2 regions of the Nocardia sp. 2TAF39 genome follow, and region 1 is predicted to be linked to the other one. Evidence: predicted binding sites of a transcription regulator. Region 1 holds the regulator's gene; the other holds the start of a gene.
The links. Region 1 encodes LexA, which represses DNA repair genes until DNA is damaged. Its sites were predicted from a motif close to CGAACANNTGTTCG; they were not measured.

Region 1 (10,833 bases):
TTCCGAGTCGATCTGGGGTGCGGTGCAGGCGCGGGCTTGGTGATCACGAAGTTGCTTCCAGCCGAACCGCTCCATTGAGCCTGCATCTGCCTGACCGACCTGGTCGAATTCATTGGTGCTTCTGCGCGGAGCCGGCGATGATTGGTGGGTGGATGTCACCACCTCGAATGGCAGTTCCTGGCGAATCGGAACCGAGGCGGAGACCGCATGGATCGTGGATGGTACGTCGGTCGGCCTGACCATCGTCTCGGCGATCCCGCCGGTCTTCGACAGGTACGCCACGATCGTCGTGCCGGAGGACGACGATGTGGCCTGGGAAGCGCTGGACCGAGCGCTGGTGTCGGTCTTGCGCGTCGAGTCGGCGAACCAGCGTTGGTGGTTGGGATACCTCGATAACGGCGCCGACGACATCGTCTTCCCTGAAGCTCCCCGGGTGACCTTGTACGCCGATTGGCACTACGTGTTGGTCGAGGCGGGGCCGGAGCAGGCGCTCACCTGGCGCACGCTGACTTGGCGTCAACGCCGTAGCCTGCCCGACCTAATTTTTCCGACCGACCGCCGCTGGCTGGTATCGCGGCTGTTCGACGACGACTGGATCTGTGTCGGCGGGCCTGCCGGACTGGTGCTCGAGCTTCTTCGCCATCCCGACCTCGACACACGTCGAGTGGAACTCGGGCAGGACGCGACTCCCCCCGGCCACATCGCCACGTAGCCGGATTCGGGGTTCGCGGTCGCGCGGATTGGTGACCTTCATGGGCGTTTCCGGGGTCGGGTGTCCCAACGGTAGAGGGTCCAGGCTTTGCGGATCAGCGTGCTTTACTCGAGCGCCCCGACGGCAGCGCGGGTGGCGTCGGCGACCAGCGGGTTGTCGGCCTTGGCTTGCTGCTCGAATTTCGTTGTCAGTACGGCTATGACGAGCGGGGCGCGTCCGGGCGGCCACGCGATGGCGACGTCGTTGGCGCCGCCGTAGGCGGGGCTGCCGGTCTTGTCTGCGACGGTCCAGCCCTCGGGCAGTCCTGCGCGGATGCGCTCGCCGCCGGTCTTGCTGGCCATCAGCCACGACTTCAGTTGCGCTCGTTCGGGTTCGGCGAGCGTGTCGCCGAGGACGAGGGTGCGGTAGTCGGCGGCGAGCGCGGCGGGCGTGGTGGTGTCGCGCTGGTCGCCGGGGATGGCGGTGTTCAACTCGGTTTCCCAGCGGTCCAGGCGCGTGATGTTGTCGCCGATGGACCGCAGGAACGCGGTGAAACCTTCCGGGCCACCGAGGAGTTTCAGCAGCTGGTTGCCTGCCGTGTTGTCGGACACGGTGATCGCGGCATCGCACAGTTCAGCAACGGTCATACCGCTGTCGACGCGCTTCTCGGTCACCGGTGAGTTCTCGACGAGATCGGTACGGGGATAGTGGATCACCTGATCGAAGTAGCCCGTCGACAGCGGATGATCGCGTAGGAGTGCGCCGCAGGCGAGCCCCTTGAACGTGGAGGCGATCGGGAACCGCTCGCTGTCTCGATGGGCGACGGTGTGCCCGGACGCGGTGTCGATCGCGTACACGCCCAGTCGGGCGGCGTGGTCGGTCTCCATCTCGGTGAAGGACAGGGTCGCGGCGGGTGTCGAATTCGAGGCCGCCGTGTCGGTGCCGGACCCGCAGGCGGCGGCGACCGACAGAGCGGACACCGCCGCTGCGGCGAGGGCTTGGCGAAGCAGGACACGGTGGGCACAAGCTGAGAGGATCACCGCCGCACCACACCATCGCCGCGGCGGCGGGCGCAAATATCCGACCCGGGGACGGATGAGTCGATTTCGATATCGTCGCAGGTTCGCCCGCATGATCCGGCTCCGGTGCGGACCACGGCCGGGCAAGAACGCCGGGGCCGGCGCACCCGCTGGTTCAATGACCGCATGGACCTGATCCGCCACCTTCGCTACTTCGTCTCTGTCGCGGACGAAGGACACTTCGGCAGGGCGGCGGCCGCGCTGGACATGACCCAGCCACCGCTGTCGCAAGGACTTCGGCGGCTGGAGCGGCATCTCGGTGTCGACCTCATCCACCGCACTCGGCAGGGCGCCGTCCTCACCGCGGCCGGGCTCCAACTGCTCCCTCGCGCCCGGCTGCTCGTCGATGACGCCGAGCGTCTGCTCGCCGAATCGCACCGCATCGCGGACGCCCACGGCGTCGTGCACTGGGCGGCGATCACCGCGCTGCCCGACCGGGTGGTCACGGCCTGCGTCGGCGCGCTGCGCACCGTGATCGCACCGGATGCCACGGTGTCCACGATAGGGGGGACCACCGTCGATCTGGTCGCCGATGTGCGCGCCGGGCTGTGCGATGTCGCGGTGATCGAGCATCCGGCCCTCGTCGACGGTGTCGAGGCCCGCCCGGTCGTCAAACTGCCACGCTGGCTCGTGGTGCCGTCGGATCACCGCAGCGTCGCCGCCGAACGCCGCACCTTCCCGATGCTCGTCGGACTGAGTTTCGCCGGTCCACCGCGCGCCGCCAACCCGCCCGCCTTCGACACCGTGCTGGATCTGCTGCGCGAGCGCGGACTGGACGCACCGACCGTGCCGGCGCCAGACGATCGCGCCGTACTCGCCGCGGTGGCGGCCGGAACATGCTTCGGGCTCACCGCGATTCCCCCGTCGTCCACGCCGGGCGTGACGTGGCTGCGCATCGCGCCGCAGGCGGTGGCACTACGGGTCCGCGTCATCCACCGTCCCGGCGCCGATATCCACGCCCACGCGGTGGACCGCGTGTTGTACCGGGAGCGGCTGCGATGAGCAGCACGTCCCACGGCGACACGACACGCGGTGGCGGCCGGACGCCGGGTGGGCACAGCGTTGCGGAGAGGATCCGTGCCGTGTTCGCCGATGCGGGCTGCACCGGCTGGCTGCACGCCCGCCGCTGTGACGACTCCGCCGCCGAGATCTCGATCGGCGGTCACGAACGTGTGGTCGTCGCGTCGGTGTACAAGCTGCCGCTGTTCGTCGCGTTCTGCCGCCTCGTCGACGCCGGGCGTATCGACCCCACCGCCAGGCTCACGGTGACCCCGTCCGAGTGCACGCCCGGTCCGACCGGCATCGCCGTGCTGCGCGATCCGGTGACCATGAGCCTGCGCGACCTCGCGGCGTCGATGATGACCGTCTCCGACAACGCCGCGGCCGACATCCTGCTCGGCGAAACCGGTCTCGGCGCGGTCGAGGACCTGCTCGATCATCTCGGCCTCACCCAGACCCGGATCGTCGGCGGCACCGTCGATCTGCACCGCAGCCTGGTCCGCGACACAGACACCCACACCACCGCCGAGGCGTTCGCGGCACTCGCGGAGAACGACGACGCCTGGACGGTCTCGGCGTACGACCCGTCCTATGCGAGCGCGACCACCCCGCAGGAGATGACCCGCTTCCTGCGCTCTCTCTGGGGCGGTACGGTGCTGTCGGCCGAGCAGACCGAGTTCGTCCGGACCGTCATGCGTCACCAGGTGTGGCCTCATCGCATCGCCGCCGCGTTCCCGCACCGCAGCGTGTCGGTCGCGGGTAAGACCGGAACCATCGGGGTGATCCGCAACGAGGTCGCTGTGGTGGAGTTTCCCGGCGAATCCCCTGTCGCCGTGGCGGTTTTCACCCGCGCGGCACGCTCGGATCCGGAACTCCCCGTTGTCGACGCCGCCATCGCCGAATCGGCCCGCATCGCCGTCACCGAATTGCGCCGCCCCCTGCCGCAATACTGACGACACGACAGAACCCCGCCTCCAACAAGCGACGCAAGTGACAGCTCTCGCGTCGAAACGACAGGACGGCGGCGGTTGCACCCACGGCATTCTTGGAGGTGCCAACAGTCCGGGTGGGTAGTGCTGCGCACCGTGCTGTGATGCGCTGCGTCGCGTGAGTATCCAAGGGTGGGAATGGACTGACATCAGGGTTCTGTTATCCCTGTCCAGGGCAATCGCGCGTCGCGGCCCCGTCAGTGAGCCGGGATGGTGAGGTCGTAGACGGCGACGTTGCCGAGACGCACCGGGGTGTAGTGCGCCGAGACCCAGTCGGCGATGTCCTTGTGCCCGGCCGGACGCCACAACCCGTTGTCCGGGGCGCTCGCCTGCCCCGCGCCGGGGGGAACGCCCGGTTGGTTGCGCACGCGCCATGAGTCGGGGAGTTTCACCTCCTGCGCGAGGTAATACGTCACCTGGTGGGAGCGGACCATGGTCTGGAAATCATCGAGGGTGGGCACCGGGTCGTCGGAGGTGAAGCCGCCGATCGCGATGACCGAGGTGTGGCTGGCGAGCTCGAGGGATGCGGCGACCGAGGAACGATCCACTGCCGCCGACCAGGTCGTTGTCGTGTTGCGTAGCAGCGTGGCGACTTGCGGCTCGGTGTCGCCGTTCACGAACGACATCACCTCGCTGCGCATATCGTTCGCCGGCGTCGGCCGCTCGGGCTTCGCAGGGCCGACCGTCGGCCCGCCCCCGGTATGCGCCTGCGGGAGGGTGGCCGCGGCGTATGCCGTCGATCCGCCGATCCCGGCGAGAACACCCACGACGACCAGCACCGACACCGACCTGGCACGCACCCGTCGCGATACGGCCGGGAACGCGGCGGCGATCAGGCCCAGCGCCACCGCCACAGAGACCACCGCAAGCGCCCAGCGCAACCACGGCAGCCATTCGGCGTTGCGGCTCAGCAGCACGAACGCCCACAGTCCCGAGGTGAGCACCAATGCGGCAGCACCGATTCGGCCGAATTTCTCATCGCGCCGACGCCACATCTCGGCGACGCCGATCGCGAACATCCCGGCCACGGCGGGACCGATGGCCAACGTGTAGTAAGCGTGCATGCCGCCGCGCATCGTGGTGAATGCGATGCCGTCGATGATCAGCCACAGTCCGAAGACCAGCGCGGCCCCGCGCAGGAGGTCGGTGCGCGGAGCACGCCCGCGCGATGCGAGGACCAGTACGAAGGCGAGCAGGGCGGCGGGAAGCAGCCAGGAGATCTCGAACCCGATCTCGCCGGTGAACAGCCGGGTCGGACCCGACCCGCCGCCGAATCCGCCGAACCCACCACGGCCCTGCCCCAAGTCGCCTGGCATCTCGTACCCGGGCGGTAGTGCGAATCGGTTGCCGCCGCGGTGGTTGTGGCCGAGGAAGCGGGCGAATCCGTTGTAGCCCAGCACCAGATCCATGAACGTGTTGTTCGTCGACCCGGCCAGATACGGCCGCGACGATGCGGGCCACAGGATCGTCAGCAGCACGTACCAGCCGGATGAAACGACCAACGCCGCCGCGGCGGCGAGCAAGTGCAGCAGTCGTTTTCGCACCGAGGTCGGCGCCACGATCAGGTAGGTGAGCGCCAGCGCGGGCAACACCATGAGCCCTTCGAGCATCTTCGCCAGGAACGCGAATCCGAGCGCGACACCGGCCAGCATCAGCCAGCGCGCGCTCGCCCGCCGCAATGACCTGATCGTGCAGTACGCGCCCGAGGTCATCAGCAGCACCATCACCGCGTCCGGGTTGTTGAACCGGAACATCAACGCCACCACCGGTGTCACTGCCAGCACCGCCCCGGCCAGCAGGCCCGCGCCCCGGCTGCTGGTCGCCGTGGCGATTGTCGCGTACAGCAGTGCCACGGCCGCGACGGCCATCAACGCCTGCGGCACCAGCATGCTCGCGCTGCTGAATCCGAACAGCTGTCCCGACAGTCCCATCACCCACTGCGAGACCGGCGGTTTGTCGACGGTGATGAAGTTGCCCGGATCCAGCGAGCCGAACAGTAGTGCCTTCCAGTCCCGCGCACCGGACCAGGCCGCCGCGGCGTAGAAACCGTTGGCCATGCCGTTGACCGTGATGTGCCACAGATACGCGACGGCCGTCCCGGTCAGCAGCACCGCCAGAATCGCTCGCTCCCACCGACGAGCAGGCGGTAGCCCGAGTGGATCGGGATCGAGAGTCGTGGTTGCATCGGGCAGGGCCGCGTCGGCGCTGATCGCTGTCACTGCGGAAGTCTCGCAAGTGGCCTGGTGGATTCCCTGCGCGCTTGCTGTCAATCAGCTGTGAACGTGGGGGCGAACTCGGTTGTGTGTTGCGGTACATGTCCGCGCGGCCGACGCGGGTTGCCGTCCCTTCCGTCGTCAGATCTTGCGGATGACCGTGACGACCTTGCCGAGGATCTGGGCGTCGTTGCCGGGGATCGGTTCGAACACCGGATTGTGCGGCATCAGCCACACGTCCTTGCCGGTGCGCTTGAACGTCTTCACCGTGGCCTCGCCGTCGATCATCGCGGCGACGATGTCGCCGTTGTCGGCGACGTTCTGCTGCCGGACGACCACCCAGTCGCCGTCGCAGATCGCCGCGTCGATCATGGACTGGCCGACAACCTTCAGCAGGAACAGCGAACCCTCGCCGACCAGCTCGCGGGGGAGCGGGAAGACGTCTTCGACGGCCTGCTCCGCCAGAATCGGACCACCGGCGGCAATGCGCCCGAGCACCGGCACGAAGGTGGGCACCGGGCGGTCGGTGTCGACGGCGGCATCGGAGCCGTCCACCGCGGCGACCGGCAGACTGGTCACCGAACGCACCACCTCGTCCAGGCCTCTGACGTCCACCGCGCGTGGACGATTCGGATCGCGGCGAAGGTAGCCCTTGCGCTCCAGAGCGCGCAACTGATGGGCGACCGAGGAGGTCGACGTCAGCCCGACCGCGTCACCGATCTCCCGGATGCTCGGCGGGTAGCCGCGTTCGCTCACCGAGGTGCGGATCACCTCCAGCACTTTGCGCTGACGCACGGTGAGATCCGCCCCGGTACTCGCCGCGTCGGCGCCGCTTTCGGTCTCGTCACCCGTGTCGTCTGTGTGCCTCACCGCAACCGCCCTTTCCTGCTGTGCCCGGCCGATCCCCGCTGGGCGTCTGTCGTCATGGCCTGTCATGCATTTGGTAGTTCGAATCTAGTCCGGTCGCGTCGATGTATCAAACATCTGTTCGACGCATGTCGGGCGTTTCTGCTGACTTTGCCACTCCGTCGTGGTAGAAATCGAACACAGATTCTTCGAACATCTGATCGAATGCGTTGGGAACATGTGTTCGAATATGGACACCGGCTCGAACGGCGACGGAGCACCCACCACGGAGGTTTGTCCGATGAGTACTGCGATCAGCGACATCACCACATCGATCGATGTGACAGGTGTGGAGTTCGATCACCGCGCCGCCGCTGCGGCGGCGATCGATCTCGGTGGCGACACGGGTCCTCGCACGCGGCGCGGCGGCGCGCGCGCCAGGGCGTTGGTGCCCGCGCATCGCTCCGCGGTCGATCGGTGCCCCCGCGACGCTCGCCCTGGCGGCGCTGCGCTCGTATATGGCCGTAGCGCACGGAATTCCGCGCTCCGGCGGATGCGTGGCTCGCACCCGATGGAGCGGGTAGAGCGGGCGCAGGTCGGGTTCGCCGTGCTTGCCGTGACCGCGCTGCTGACCGCCCTCATGGTGGCGGGACTGATCGCGTTGGCGCACGTGCGGGCGGGAGACTGGGGCGGCGAGTCCGGCGGGTCGGTGCCCGCCGTGGTCGACGGCCGAGGTGGCGCGGGCTCGCCACCGCCGCGCTGACCGGTGGGATCGGCCACCTATTGTGGCCGGAATTGTTGATCGAAAATCTGCTGGAAATGTGATCTGGGCAACACTGCTCGAGCGATGTCTGGGAGCACGGTCGCGGGCAAGCCCGCCGTCCCAGGGTCCGTGCGCCCGGCGTCTTCGCCCCGGCCACGGTCCGCGCCGACGTCGCGGGCCGTAGTCTCGCGCTGCGTGTCCCGCTGCCCGACTTCGACTGGGCCGACCGAGACACGAGGTGGACATACATCACCGGTGACCTGGTGCCACGTCACATCGATCCGGAGACCGACCCGGTCCTGGCCGACGCCGTCCTCGGCGAGCCGTTCTGGACCGAACTGGCCCGCGGCCACCTCGTTCCGCGGCTGCCGGACCTCCTCGCGGATCTGACCGCGCACTGGCAGATCGTCGAATGATCGAGGTGGCGCGCCGGTAGCCGTGGGTGTGTGCGACGACTCGGCTAGTCGGACGGGTATCCTCGAACTGTTATGCAGGTTTTTCCAGATTCGAGTGGGGAATACCTGGTGCCGGGGTATAGACCTCTGTACATGTGCTCGCCGGACCGATCGTTACGATCGGCGGCCGGTCCGGACGCGAGCACACGCATCGACGAAGGATTTCTCGGATGCATTGCCCGTACTGCCGACACCCCGACTCCCGGGTGGTGGACTCGCGCGAGGCCGACGAGGGCGCGGCCATTCGCCGCCGTCGCGCCTGCCCGCAGTGTGGGCGGCGGTTCACCACGGTAGAGACCGCCATCCTGTCCGTAGTCAAGCGCAGCGGAGTCACCGAGCCGTTCAGCCGCGAGAAGGTCATTCGCGGCGTGCGGCGCGCCTGCCAAGGCCGCGAAGTCGACGACGACGCGCTGAACCTGCTCGCGCAGCAGGTCGAGGACGCGGTGCGCGCCAAGGGTTCCCCGGAGGTGCCCAGCCACGAGGTCGGCCTGGCCATCCTGGGGCCGCTGCGCGACCTCGATGAGGTCGCCTATCTTCGGTTCGCCTCGGTCTACCGATCATTCACCTCCGCCGACGATTTCGAACGCGAGATCCGGGAGATGCGGCAGGCGCGCGCCGAGGCGTTGTCGACCGCCGACTGACTAGCGTCGGGCCGCGGCGATCGCCTTCTCGATCCGCTTGGCGGACACCGGGAACGGCGTGCCGAGCTTCTGGGCGAACAGGCTGACCCGGAATTCCTCGATCATCCACCAGATCTCGGCCGCCGCGGGCGCATGCCTGCGATGCTCCGGCAGGGCCCCGACCAGGCGGTCGTAGGTGGCCAGTACCCGATCGAGTTCGACCATGCCCTGACGATCGCGAACCGCCGAGCCCGGCAACGCTTCCAGACGCATCACCGCCGCCCGCAGATAGCGGGGCAGCTCGCGCAGCCGGGAGGCACCCCACTCGGAGACGAAGCCGCGGAACACCAGGTTGTCGAGCTGGTCGCGAACGTCGTCGGCGATGTCGCGTTCGCTCCTTTCCGCGAGCGCGACCGAAACCTGGTGGGCCCCCGCGAGAACCGGCACGACCAGGCGTACGAGACGGGTGACGGCGGCGGCGAGTTCGGGACGGATTCGGGCGACGAGCGCGTCGAAGTTCTCCGGTGTGTGCATCGGACCGCCCGCGGCGGCGATGAGTTCATCGACAGCCGCCGCGCGGCAGTCTTCGATCAGCGCCTCCAGCGAGCCATACGGATTCTGGCTCAACGCAAGGCGATCCGTGGGCGACAGCCCTGCGGTGACGGACCGGACCGAGGTAGGCAGCGCGTGCAGCACCAGCGCCCGGGTGCCCAGCCGCATCGCGGCGGCCTGCTCGGCTGGGGAGCTGAGCACGCGGACCGCCACACCGTCGCCCTCGGCGACCAGCGCGGGATATCCGGTCACGGTCTGTCCGGCCACTTGGCGGCGCACCGTCGGCGCGACGATCCCGAGTGACTCGGAGGTCCACACCGTGGCGGGCGGGCGTTCCACGCCCGCGGCGGCGCGGGCGACCGAGGCGGAAACCTGTTCGGCCAGCTGCGTTTTCAGATCTGTGAGGCTTTTCCCACGGGCGAGCGCAGTGCCGTCGCCACCGATGGCGGCGAAGGTCATGCGTAGGTGGTCGGGCAGCGCGGACGGATCGAAGTCGGAGGGTGCGATCGGAACCGAACCAAGCCGGGACAACTCGCGCGCCAGCCCGGTGCGCAGCGGCTCCGCGCGCGGGGTCAGTGCGGCCAGCGCCGCCGCGGCGAAATCCGCTGCGGGAACCACACTGCGGCGCAACGCCTTCGGCAGTGACTTGATCAGCGCGGCGGCCAGTTCGTCGCGCATGCCGGGCACCAGCCAGTCGAAGCCGACGGCGCGGACGTGGGCGAGCTGTTCGACCGGGATACGCACGGTGACGCCGTCTTCCTCGGTGCCCGGCTCGAATTGGTATGTGAGCGGAAAGCTGAGCTCGCCTTGACGCCAGGAATCGGGAAAGCCGGACGGGTCGAGCGCGGCGGCGCCCTCGTTGACCACGGTGGCAGTCGAGAAGTCCAGTAGCGCAGGGGCTTTGCGTTGCGCAGTGCGCCACCAGTTGTCGAAGTGACGCACCGAGACGACGTCGGCGGGCAGGCGTTTGTCGTAGAACTCGAACAGCACCTCGTCATCGACCAGGATGTCGCGGCGGCGCGCGCGGTGCTCAAGATCGGCGACGTCGTCGAGCAATTCGCGATTGCGGTGAAAGAACACGTGCCTGGTCTGCCATTCGCCCTGTACCAGCGCATGTCTGATGAACAGCTCGCGCGAAAGCTCTGGATCGATCCGGCCGTAGTCGACGGGTCTTCCGGTCACCAGTGGGATGCCGTAGAGGGTGACGCGCTCATAGGCGCGTGCGGCGCCCCGCTTGGCCGACCAGTGCGGCTCGGAGTAGGTGCGTTTGACCAGATCGCCTGCGAGCCGCTCGGCCCAGTCCGGCTCGATCTTCGCGGCCATCCGGCCCCAGAGCCGCGAGGTCTCGACCAGCTCGGCGGCCATCACCCAGCGCGGCGGCTTCTTCGCCAGCGACGAGCCGGGGAAGATCACGAACTTGGCGTTGCGTGCGCCGAGGAACTCGCGCGATTCCGCTTCACGCACCCCGATGTGCGACAGCATGCCCGCCAGCAACGCCTGATGGATCGCGGTGGAATCCCAAGGGGCGCTGTCATTCTCGACAATCACACGGTCCGCTGCCGCTGACGCGCCGGATCGTCTGCGCCGGGAGCCCGATCGTGGCCGTCCTCCGGATTGTGTGGCCGA
Region 2 (10,833 bases), on a different contig from region 1:
TGCAGTAGTCGTCCGAACATACCGGCCACCAGGAACGCGGTCGCGGCCATCGGCAGCATCGCCAGTCCCGCGTGCAGCGGCGACATGTGCAGCTGCTGCTGCAGCCACAGCGAGATCAGGGGAGTGCTCGCGAACGCGGCGAAAGTCTGCCCGGACGCGCCGAACAGTGTCGCGCCGAAGTCGCGATTGCGTAGCAGTGCGAGCGGGAACATCGGTGCGGCGCCGCGGGATTCGACGAACCCGAAGGTCAGCGTCGCGACGGCGCCGAGCGCGAGTGCGGTCAGTGCGGCCGCGTCGGTCCACCCGTGCTCGCCACCGCGGATGACGCCGTAGGTGACCGCTGTCGCCGCGGTGGCGAAGGCCAGCATGCCCAGCACATCCACCGACCGGTCCGCCCTGCGTTCCGACGGCGGGAACACGGTGGCGGTCAGCCCGATGGCCAGCACCGCGATCGGCAAGTTGACGAAGAAGATCCACCGCCACGACAGCGCCTCGGTGAGTACGCCGCCCAGCACCACCCCGATACCCGCCGCCGCGCCGGACACCGCGCCCCAGGTGCCGAAGGCTATGCCGCGGTCACGACCGGTGTAGGTCGCGTGCAGCAGCGAGAGCGTGGTGGCGAACATGGCCGCGCCGCCGACGCCCTGCAGCACCCGCGCCGCAACAAGACTCGCCGCGGACTCGGCGACACCGCAGCCCAGCGACGCGACCGCGAAAACGGCGAGTCCGGCCAGATAGGCGCGCTTCGCGCCGACCCGGTCGGCCAGTGACCCGAGCACCAGCAACAGCGCGGCCAGCGCGAGGGCATAGCCATCCACCACCCACTGCAACCCGGACAGCCCGGTATCCAGATCGGTGGCGATGTCGGGCAGCGCAACGTTCACGATGGTGACGTCGATGAGCAGCATGAGCGTGCCGAGGCACGCGGCGAACAAGGGGAGCCATTTTCTCACGAGGGGCCTCCATGACGGATTCGAACGATATCGACGCCAAGCGTGCGGCAATCGAACGTATCCCCCTAGCTGTAGCGGTATCGGCGTTAGATTCCTCCTATGTCGTACGATGACCCGACGGAATCCTCCGTACTGGATGTGCTGGACAAACAGATCGTGCACGCGCTTGTGCACGATGCCCGGATTCCGTTCGCCAAGCTGGGCGGCATTCTCCGGGCATCCGAGCAGACGGTGGCGCGGCGCTATCGCTCGCTGCGACAGCGCGGGATCCTGCATGTTTCGGGACAGGTGAACGCGGTACCGCTCGGGCACGCGAGATGGGTGCTGCGGCTGAAGTCGACGCCGGACAAGGCGTTGCGCCTGGCCGAGTCGCTGGCCAGGTTCCCGGATCTGAGCTGGGTCACATTGCTGTCCACCGGTTCCGAGGTGACCTGCGTCAGCAGGCCGCGCTCGGTCGAAAGGCGGGACGCGCTACTACTGCACACCCTGCCGCGTGCTCCGCAGGTGCTCGAGCTGACCGCGCACGAGGTGATGCACCGGTTCCCGCCCGACGAGGAGTGGCCGCGCTACCGGCACCTGTTCACCGCCGAACAGCTCGAGGAGTTGGGGCCCTACCGGTCTCGTCCCGCGAGTGTGGGGCCGGACGCGCCGGTGGACCTGTCCGCGGCGGACGAGGCGATGCTTGCGTTGCTCGGACGGGACGGGCGTGCGCCATATGCCCAGCTCGCGGCCGAAACCGGGTGGACGGCACCGCGAGTCGCGCGGCGCATGGCCGAGTTGGTGGCGGCGGGCGTGCTGTACTTCGACCTCGACTTCGCGATCGAGCGGATGGGCTACGGCGTGCGCGGGGCGCTGTGGCTGCGGGTGCGCCCCTCCGATCTGGACGCGGTGGGGCGGGCGATGGCGACGCATCCCGAGATCGTGTTCGTTGCCGCCACCACGGGGCCGACCAATCTGATGGCGTCGATCATCTGCCGCGATACCGCCCACCTCTACCGGTATGTCACGGAGCGGCTCGGTGCGCTGGACGGGATCGCCGGCCTCGAGGTGACGCCCTCGCTGCGCGTGCTCAAACAGGCGCAGACGCTGCTGGATAGCGATCGGATCGCGCTGGTGCGGTGATCGCGCGAGGTTTGCCGGGAACGGCGAAGTCCGTTCGCGCGTTGGCTGGCGCGTCGCTTGACTCGAACATCCGTTCGCCTAATCTTGACGGCAGAACTTGTCGGTGCCGCCCTCTACTGTAGGCGCCAACCACAGAACAAGACCTACCCGTCGAAAAGGGGATCAGGACCATGGCACCACAGGCGTACGACCGCGACAAGGCGCTCGAGCTCGCGCTGGCCCAGGTGGAGAAGAGCTTCGGCAAGGGCGCGGTCATGCGCCTCGGCGAGGAGGCCCGCCAGCCCATCTCGGTGATCCCCACCGGCTCCATCGCGCTGGATGTAGCACTGGGCATCGGCGGCCTGCCGCGCGGCCGCATCGTCGAGATCTACGGTCCGGAATCCTCGGGTAAGACCACTGTCGCGCTGCACGCGGTGGCCAACGCGCAGGCCGCGGGCGGTGTGGCGGCGTTCATCGACGCCGAACACGCGCTCGATCCGGATTACGCCCGCAAGCTCGGCGTCGACACCGACGCGCTGCTGGTCTCCCAGCCCGACACCGGTGAGCAGGCTCTGGAGATCGCCGACATGCTGGTCCGCTCCGGCGCCATCGACATCATCGTCATCGACTCGGTGGCCGCGCTGGTGCCGCGCGCCGAGATCGAGGGCGAGATGGGCGACAGCCACGTCGGTCTGCAGGCCCGCCTGATGAGTCAGGCGCTGCGCAAGATGACCAGTGCGCTGAACAACTCCGGTACCACCGCGATCTTCATCAACCAGTTGCGCGAGAAGATCGGCGTGATGTTCGGCTCGCCGGAAACCACCACGGGCGGTAAGGCGTTGAAGTTCTACGCGTCGGTGCGCCTGGATGTGCGCCGCATCGAGACGCTCAAGGACGGCAGTGACGCGGTCGGCAACCGCACCCGCGTCAAGGTCGTGAAGAACAAGGTTTCGCCGCCGTTCAAGCAGGCCGAGTTCGACATCCTCTACGGGCACGGCATCTCCAAGGAGGGGTCGCTCATCGACATGGGTGTCGAGCAGGGCTTCATCCGCAAGTCCGGCTCCTGGTACACCTACGAGGGCGACCAACTCGGCCAGGGCAAGGAGAATGCCCGCAAGTTCTTGCTGGAGAACATCGACGTGCGCGACGAGATCGAGAAGAAGATCAAGGAGAAGCTCGGCATCGGCGCCGACGTGACCGCGGAGCAGGCCGCCGCTGAGGTGCCCGCCGATTTCTGAGCCGATGAGCGGCCGGCGATCGCCCGGACCGCGTCGGGCCGCGCCCGAGGGGTCGCGGTCCGACGCGGTGCACGAGATGCGGCGCCGGTTGGACGAACTCCTGTCCGCCTCCGGCCGGTCAGCTGACTCCCGGCCCGGTGGACAGGAACCTGAACGAGTCCGGAGGGCCGAAGGTGGTTCGGCTGGGCCGGACACCATGGAAACCCGGTCGAGCGCGTCCGATCCGCAGCGGGCGCGTTCGGTCGGGTCCCGGCGTGAGCGCCGAAACACGATGTTGCGCAACGACTCCCAATCGGCTGGCCCCGAACGGTCCGACGCCCGAGGGGCGGATCCGGCGCCGGGATCCGGTGGTGGGACGGTCGAGCAGGCGAAGGACGCGTGCCTTCGCATGCTCGCCGGTCGCGCCCGCAGCCGCGCCGAGCTCGTCCAGCACCTGACCGCCAAGGGGTACCCGCCCGAGGTGAGTGATCGTGCGCTCGATCGCCTCACCGAAGTAGGTCTCATCGATGACGCTGCGTTCGCCGAACAATGGGTGCACTCCCGCCACACCTTCGCCGGCAAAGGCAAAAAGGCGCTCGCTATGGAACTTCGCCGCAAGGGCGTCGCGCAGTCGGATGTCGCGCCCGCCCTGGCCGCCATCACCGACGACGACGAGGATTCCCGCGCCGCCGACCTGGTTCGCCGCAAACTACGCTCTCTGCCCCGAGACCTGGACCGCGACAAGATGATCCGCCGCCTCGTCGGCATGCTGGCCCGCCGCGGCTACGGCCAGTCCACGGCCTACCGTGTGGTCAAAGCCGAGCTGGCCGGTCACGGCGCCGAGGACGACCTAGTCGATCCCACCATCGACTGAACCGCGCCTGCGGCGATTCTCCCGCGATGTCGAGCGCCAATGAACCCGGCCACGAGCCCCGGATCTCGATGCGCTACCGGAATCCCGTGCGGCTGCGGCATATGTTGAATCCTTACTGCACGAGCTTTTCGACAGGCAGGTCCCATGACCCTACGGCTGAGTTGGGAACAAACTTCGTGATCTCCGAAATTCCATCCAGTTCCGGGACCGCGGCGAGAAAGCGGAGATAGCTGCCATCTCCGAGTCGGGTCGAGGGCTGATCCGGATGGTCGGGCTACATGATGGAGACCCTCGTGCTCTCGCTGCGATTCCGTGATCACGCTGATCACCCCCACACTCCACTTCATCGAGATCAACAGCCGAGTTCAGGCGGCGGCCCCGAACCACCGGACGCGGGCCGCGCCCGTCGAAAGCGGAGGTAGATTGTGTCGAAGCATATGGGAAGATGCTGCGCGAGGATTCCGACATGGGTTCTCTGCCAGGCGAAGACGTATCGGTTGAACGTTCACGAGCACGACCGGACAATCGCACGGTGACTGCCGACACCCAGCCTTTCGTTCGTGACCGGATGACCGTGCTGTCCTACAGCGTGCTGGGTGCGTACACGTTCTGGTTGTATGCCTTCGGGCCCGCGCTTTCGTTGCTGCGCGCCGAGCTCGACTTCTCCTACACGATGATCAGTGTGTACTCCGCACTGTGGGCGGCCGGGTCGATCCTGGCCGGGCTGGTTTTCCCGGCTCTGGCCGCCCGGGTCGAGCGGCGTGTGCTGCTGTGGTGGTCGGCGCTGGTGACTACCTGCGGTGCGGCGATGTTCACCCTCAGCCACGGCATCGCACCCACGCTCGTGGCGGCGTTGGTCATGGGATGTGCCGGCACCACGGTGCAGACCACGACCCAATCGGTGCTTGCCGATCGGCACGGCCCACGCCGAGACATCGCATTCGTGGAGTCCAATATCGGAGCCGGCGCGGCCGCAGTGCTGGCGCCACTGGCGCTCGGGATCCTGCAGTCCACCCCAGCCACCTGGCGTACCGGTATGGCAGTGCCCGCCGTGGGCATGGTTGTGCTGTATCTGCTCTGCCGCCGGGAATCCTTCCCGGCGGCAGAGCACACCGTCGTCCGCCAGGGCGGGAATCGCTGGTCTGTACTGCCCTGGACGTGTCGGCTGTTGTGTGTACTGGTGGCCGTCGGTATAGGCGTGGAATTCTGTGTGGTCTACTTCGGCACCGAATTGCTCATTGCCACAACGAACATGTCGATCTCGGTGGCTGCGACAGCTATGACGGCGTTCTACGCAGGCATTCTGCTCGGCCGCGTCGCAGGCGCCCGGCTCACCCGCCGTCCGGGCCGCACCGTTGTCCTCGTCGGCTGGTCGCTGATGATCACCCTGGCCGGATTGCTCACGCTGCTGTTCAGCACAACCGCCGCGGTGGCGGTGATCGGGTTGTTCGCCACCGGACTGGGCATCGCCAACCAGTTCCCACTGGTGCTGGCATTGGCGTTGGCTGCCGCGTCGAACCGCACCGACGTCGCAAACGCTCACGCCCAGCTGCTCGGCGGCGTGGTGGTGCTGGCTTCCCCTTTCCTGCTCGGCACCATGGCCGACCACACCAGCCTGATCGCCGGTTTCGCTGTCGCCCCCACTCTGACCGCGATATCCGCACTGTGTCTGATCGCCACTCGCCGCACACCTGCCACCGAAACCTCGGTGTCGACATAGTTGTCGCTACGGCCCGAGCTTGGCAGCGCGAAACCACCGACGCGCACCGCCGCTGCTTACTCGCCGTATCCCCGAGGATGGTCGCGCCCGCGTCCTCGGTCAGCTCGGGATCGGCGCCGGTGCGCTGGAACCGATCACCTCATCCAGCGCTCGCCGTCCCGGCCGGGTACTTCTCGGACGTTCGGTGATCGATGCTCACGCCTTCTTCCCGATGTCGACGCCGGGCGCCGCGTCGGTGAGGATGGAGTCCGCGGCCACCACGGCCGCGCCACCCTTGCCGCGTTTGCGCGCCCGCAGCCGCCGTTCCAGCTTGGTCGCCACCAGCGTCAGCGCACTGTTGAGGGCGATCATGATGACCGCGATGATCATCAGCGCCGGAACGGTGTTCTGTTCGGCCGCGCCGAGCTGCTGGCCCGAACGCACGATCTCGACGTAGGTGATCTGGTAACCGAGTGCCGAGTCCTTCAGTGCGACGACCATCTGCGAGATCAGCGCGGGCAGCATCGCGGTGATCGCCTGCGGCAGCAAGATCAACCGCATCAGCTGGCCCTTGCGCATGCCGAGCGCGACGGCCGCCTCGGTCTGCCCCTTCGGCAGTGCCAGGATGCCCGCGCGCACGATCTCGGCGATAACCGAACCGTTGTAGATGGTCAGCGCGGTGACGACGGCCGCGAGCGCGAGATCGTCGGACTTGAAGACCTTGTAGTCGGAGAACACCGCGAACAGGAAGATCATCAGGATCAGCACCGGGATCGCACGCGCCACCTCGACGATCGCGCCCGCGATCCAGCGCATTACCCGGTGCTCCGACAGCCGAAGTATGCCGAAGACCATGCCGAGGACCAACGCGAACACGATCGACAGCAGCGCGGCGACGATGGTTCCCCGCACACCGGGCAGCAGGTAGGTCGACCAGACCTCGGCATCCAGGAAGGGCTTCCACTTCTCGGTGGTGAACTGCCCCTTGTCGGCGAAGCCGCGGTAGAGCACCCAACCCGCCGCGAGCACCGCGACCCCGACCAGGACCGAAAAGATGTTGTTGCGCAGCCGTGCCTTCGGGCCTGGGGCGTCGAACAGGACCGAAGGGCCTGTGGTCATGCCCCCGCCTCGCTGACGCTCGGCTCCGGCATGACCGCATCCGCGGCTGTGTTCATGATTCGCTCGCTCATCGGGCCACCTCGTATCGCTTGGCCAGCCAGCCGAAGAACAGGCCGGTCGGGAGGGTCAGGATCACGAAGCCGAGCGCGAAGATCGCGCCGATAGCCAGCACGGCGGCCTCGGTCTCGTTCATCTCCGCCATCAGGGTCGCGGCTTCGGCAACGCCGATGGCCGAGGCAATGGTGGAGTTCTTGGTCAGCGCGATCAGCACGCTGCCCAGCGGGGCGATGACCGAGCGAAACGCCTGCGGCAGCACGATGAGCCGCAGATTCTGCACGAAGCCGAAGCCGAGCGAGCGGCCCGCCTCGGACTGGCCCATCGGCACGGTGTTGATGCCCGAGCGCAGCGACTCGCAGACGAACGCGGCGGTATAGATGCTCAGGCCGATAACGGCGAAGCGGAAGTTGTTCTGCGCCACCGAATCCGGCCCCTCACCCGCGAGCCGCCAGCCCATCGTGGTGTAGAGGCCCAGCGACATGAACACGATGATCAGCGTGAGCGGGGTGTTGCGGAAAATGGTGACGTAGGCGGTACCGACCCACCGCGCGACCGGCACGGGGGAAACGCGCAGTCCGGCGACGATCGTGCCGAGGATCAGCGCGCCGATCGCCGACAGCACGGTCAGTTTGATGGTCACCCAGAAGGCTTCGAGGATTTTGGTGTCATACCTCGAGATCAGGTCGAACACGGCGGACGCGTCCCTCCGATCGGGTCTCGATGGTCAAGGGAAGTGCGGCGGGAGGCCCGGCCCGGGTTGGGGCCGGGCCACCCGGGCTCGGGTGGAAGACGAACCGAACTCAGTACCGGTTCACCGTCGGCGGCTGTGGCGGCTGGTAGCCGGAGGCGCCGACAGTCGTGTCGAACGCCTTCTTCCATGACCCGTCGGCGATCATCGCCTCGATCGCGTTGTTGACCTGATCGCGGAGTTCCTTGTCACCCTTCTTCAGGCCGATGCCGTAGTTCTCCGTAGTGAACGGCTTGCCGACGAGCTTGAACGCCCCAGTGCTCTGCGCGGCGTAGCCGGCCAGAATGATGTCGTCGGTCGTCACCGCGTCCCACGAACCCGCGCGTAGTCCCTCGAGGCACAGCGAATAGGTGTCGTTGGCCTGCAGCTGGGTGTCGGGGAAGTTCTTCTGGATGTTCTGGGCGGGTGTGGAGCCCTTCACCGAGCAGACCTTCTTGCCTTTCAAACTGTCAGGGCCGGTGATGTCGGTGTTGTCGGCACGCACCAGCAGCGACTGTCCCGCGACGTAGTACGGACCGGCGAAATCGACCTTCTCCTTGCGCTGGTCGTTGATCGAGTAGGTGGCGACGATGTAGTCGACCTGACCGTTCTCGATCAGCGTCTCGCGCTGGCTGGAGGGGGATTCCTTCCAGGTGATGTTCCCGGGCTGCACGCCGAGCTTGCCTGCCACGTACTTGGCGACCTCGACGTCGAAGCCGCTGTAGGAGCCATCCTTGTTGCGCAGTCCGAGACCCGGCTGGTCGAACTTGATGCCGATGGTGAGCTTGCCGTCCTTGGCGTGGTCCAGGGCGGATTTGTCACCGCCGCCGCCACACGCGGTGGCGGTCGCGGCCGCGAGTGTCAGGGCGATCGCCCCGATACCGAGTCGCAGGGCACGGTTGATCCTCATCGAGTTCCTTCTCCCTCTAGTGGGTCTTGCTATCCGGCAGTTCGGTCTTGCTATCCGGCAGTTCGGTGTTGCTGTTCGGCAGTTCGGTGTTGCTGTTCGGCAGTTCGGTGTTGCTGTTCGGCAGTTCGGTCCGGCAGTGCGGTGTTGCTATCGGGCAGTTCAGTGGCTCAATATCTTGCCGAGGAAGTCTTTTGCGCGGTCGGACTTCGGCGCGGTGAAGAAGGTGTCCGGTGTCGCGTCCTCCACCACCAGGCCGTCGGCCATGAACAGCACCCGATTCCCGGCCCGGCGGGCGAAGCCCATCTCATGGGTGACCACCAGCATGGTCATTCCCTCTTTGGCCAGCGACACCATCACCTCGAGCACCTCGTTGACCATCTCCGGGTCCAGCGCGGAGGTCGGCTCGTCGAACAGCATCACCTTGGGATTCATCGCGAGCGCGCGGGCTATGGCGACGCGCTGCTGCTGCCCGCCGGACAGCTGGGCCGGGTACTTGTCCGCCTGATTGGCGATGCCTACTCGGTCGAGCAATTCCATGGCGCGGGTGCGCGCGTCGTCCTTTTTGGCCTTGCGGACCTTGATCGGCGCGAGCATGACGTTCTCCACGATCGTCTTGTGCGCGAACAAGTTGAACGACTGGAACACCATGCCGACGTCCGCGCGCAGCGCGGCCAGCGCTCGACCCTCGGCGGGCAGCGGGACACCGTCGATGGCGATGTCACCGGAGTCGATCGGTTCCAGCCGGTTGATGGTGCGGCACAGCGTCGATTTTCCGGAACCCGAGGGGCCCAGAACGATGACGACCTGTCCCTTGGGGACCTCGAGATTGATGTCCCTGAGTACGTGCAGGTCGCCGAAATATTTGTCCACACTGCGCATCGAGATCATCGGCGGCGCGCTGGTGGCGGCGCTGACGTCCCCGGTCGAAGCGTTCCCGGTCGTGTCGGGCGCGGCGGCGTCGTCGGTCATGGTCAATGACCTTAAGCGGATTCTGGAAATTTGCCCGAGTTTCTGCGACACGCCGTCACGCCGCGCCGAATCGACACGTGGCCGTAACTTACGGTTTCCCTACCCAGGCGCCCTGGTTTCTGCGGTGATGCCCACGAAACCCGCCAGACGCGGACCCGTACCCTGGACGGGTGGATTCGATCGGACAGGCAGGGTTGTCTCCGGCGCCCGTCGAGGGCACAGCACGCAGCTACGAGGTCCGTACCTTCGGTTGTCAGATGAACGTGCACGATTCCGAACGCTTATCGGGGTTGCTGGAGGACGCGGGATACGTGAAGGCCGAGCTCGGCGCGACGGCCGATCTCGTCGTCTTCAACACCTGTGCGGTGCGCGAGAACGCCGACAACAAGCTCTACGGCACCCTGGGGCATCTGGCGCCGATCAAGGCGGACCGCCCTGGCATGCAGATCGCCGTCGGCGGCTGCCTGGCCCAGAAGGACCGCGATGTCGTGGTGCGCAAGGCGCCATGGGTGGATGTGGTGTTCGGCACGCACAACATCGGCTCGCTGCCGGTACTGCTGGAGCGGGCGCGGCACAACCAGGAAGCCCAGGTGGAGATCCTGGAGTCGCTGGAGGCTTTCCCGTCCACGCTGCCCGCCAAGCGCGAATCCGCCTACGCGGGTTGGGTGTCGATCTCGGTCGGCTGCAACAACACCTGCACCTTCTGCATCGTGCCTTCGCTGCGCGGCAAGGAGGTCGACCGTCGCCCTGGCGACGTGCTCGCCGAGGTGCAGGCGCTGGTCGATCAGGGCGTGCTCGAGGTGACGTTGCTCGGACAGAACGTGAACTCCTACGGCGCCTCGTTCGCCGACCCCGGCGAGCCCCGCGACCGTGGCGCGTTCGCCAAGCTGTTGCGCGCGTGTGGTGCCATCGAGGGCTTGGAGCGGGTCCGCTTCACCTCACCGCACCCGGCCGAGTTCACCGATGACGTGATCGAGGCGATGGCCCAGACCCCGAACATCTGCCCGCAGCTGCACATGCCGCTGCAATCCGGGTCGGACCGGGTACTCAAAGCCATGCGTCGCTCCTACCGCAAGGCCCGCTATCTCGGGATCATCGACAAGGTGCGTGCCGCGATGCCGCACGCGGCGATCACCACCGACATCATCGTCGGCTTCCCCGGCGAGACCGAGGAGGACTTCCAGGAGACCCTGGACGTGGTCCGGCA

Region 2: the regulator LexA is predicted to act here: its motif matches at 2,139-2,152, upstream of recA (recombinase RecA).

The regions. Positions count from the first base shown of each region.
Region 1 covers NZ_JBFRFQ010000002.1:3,535-14,367, forward strand. Annotated here, with positions in the region: gene AB4Z47_RS01500 (hypothetical protein) at 149-712, shown strand; gene bla (class A beta-lactamase) at 817-1,728, opposite strand; gene AB4Z47_RS01510 (LysR family transcriptional regulator) at 1,897-2,772, shown strand; gene AB4Z47_RS01515 (serine hydrolase) at 2,769-3,722, shown strand; gene AB4Z47_RS01520 (ArnT family glycosyltransferase) at 3,956-5,977, opposite strand; gene lexA (transcriptional repressor LexA) at 6,113-6,841, opposite strand; gene AB4Z47_RS01530 (hypothetical protein) at 7,119-7,580, shown strand; gene AB4Z47_RS01535 (hypothetical protein) at 7,844-7,996, shown strand; gene nrdR (transcriptional regulator NrdR) at 8,206-8,676, shown strand; gene hrpA (ATP-dependent RNA helicase HrpA) at 8,677-10,833, opposite strand, start outside.
Region 2 covers NZ_JBFRFQ010000005.1:127,549-138,381, forward strand. Annotated here, with positions in the region: gene AB4Z47_RS05210 (MFS transporter) at 1-953, opposite strand, end outside; gene AB4Z47_RS05215 (Lrp/AsnC family transcriptional regulator) at 1,053-2,075, shown strand; gene recA (recombinase RecA) at 2,246-3,292, shown strand; gene recX (recombination regulator RecX) at 3,564-4,145, shown strand; gene AB4Z47_RS05230 (MFS transporter) at 4,678-5,865, shown strand; gene AB4Z47_RS05235 (amino acid ABC transporter permease) at 6,061-6,963, opposite strand; gene AB4Z47_RS05240 (amino acid ABC transporter permease) at 7,031-7,711, opposite strand; gene AB4Z47_RS05245 (glutamate ABC transporter substrate-binding protein) at 7,821-8,657, opposite strand; gene AB4Z47_RS05250 (amino acid ABC transporter ATP-binding protein) at 8,817-9,545, opposite strand; gene miaB (tRNA (N6-isopentenyl adenosine(37)-C2)-methylthiotransferase MiaB) at 9,797-10,833, shown strand, end outside.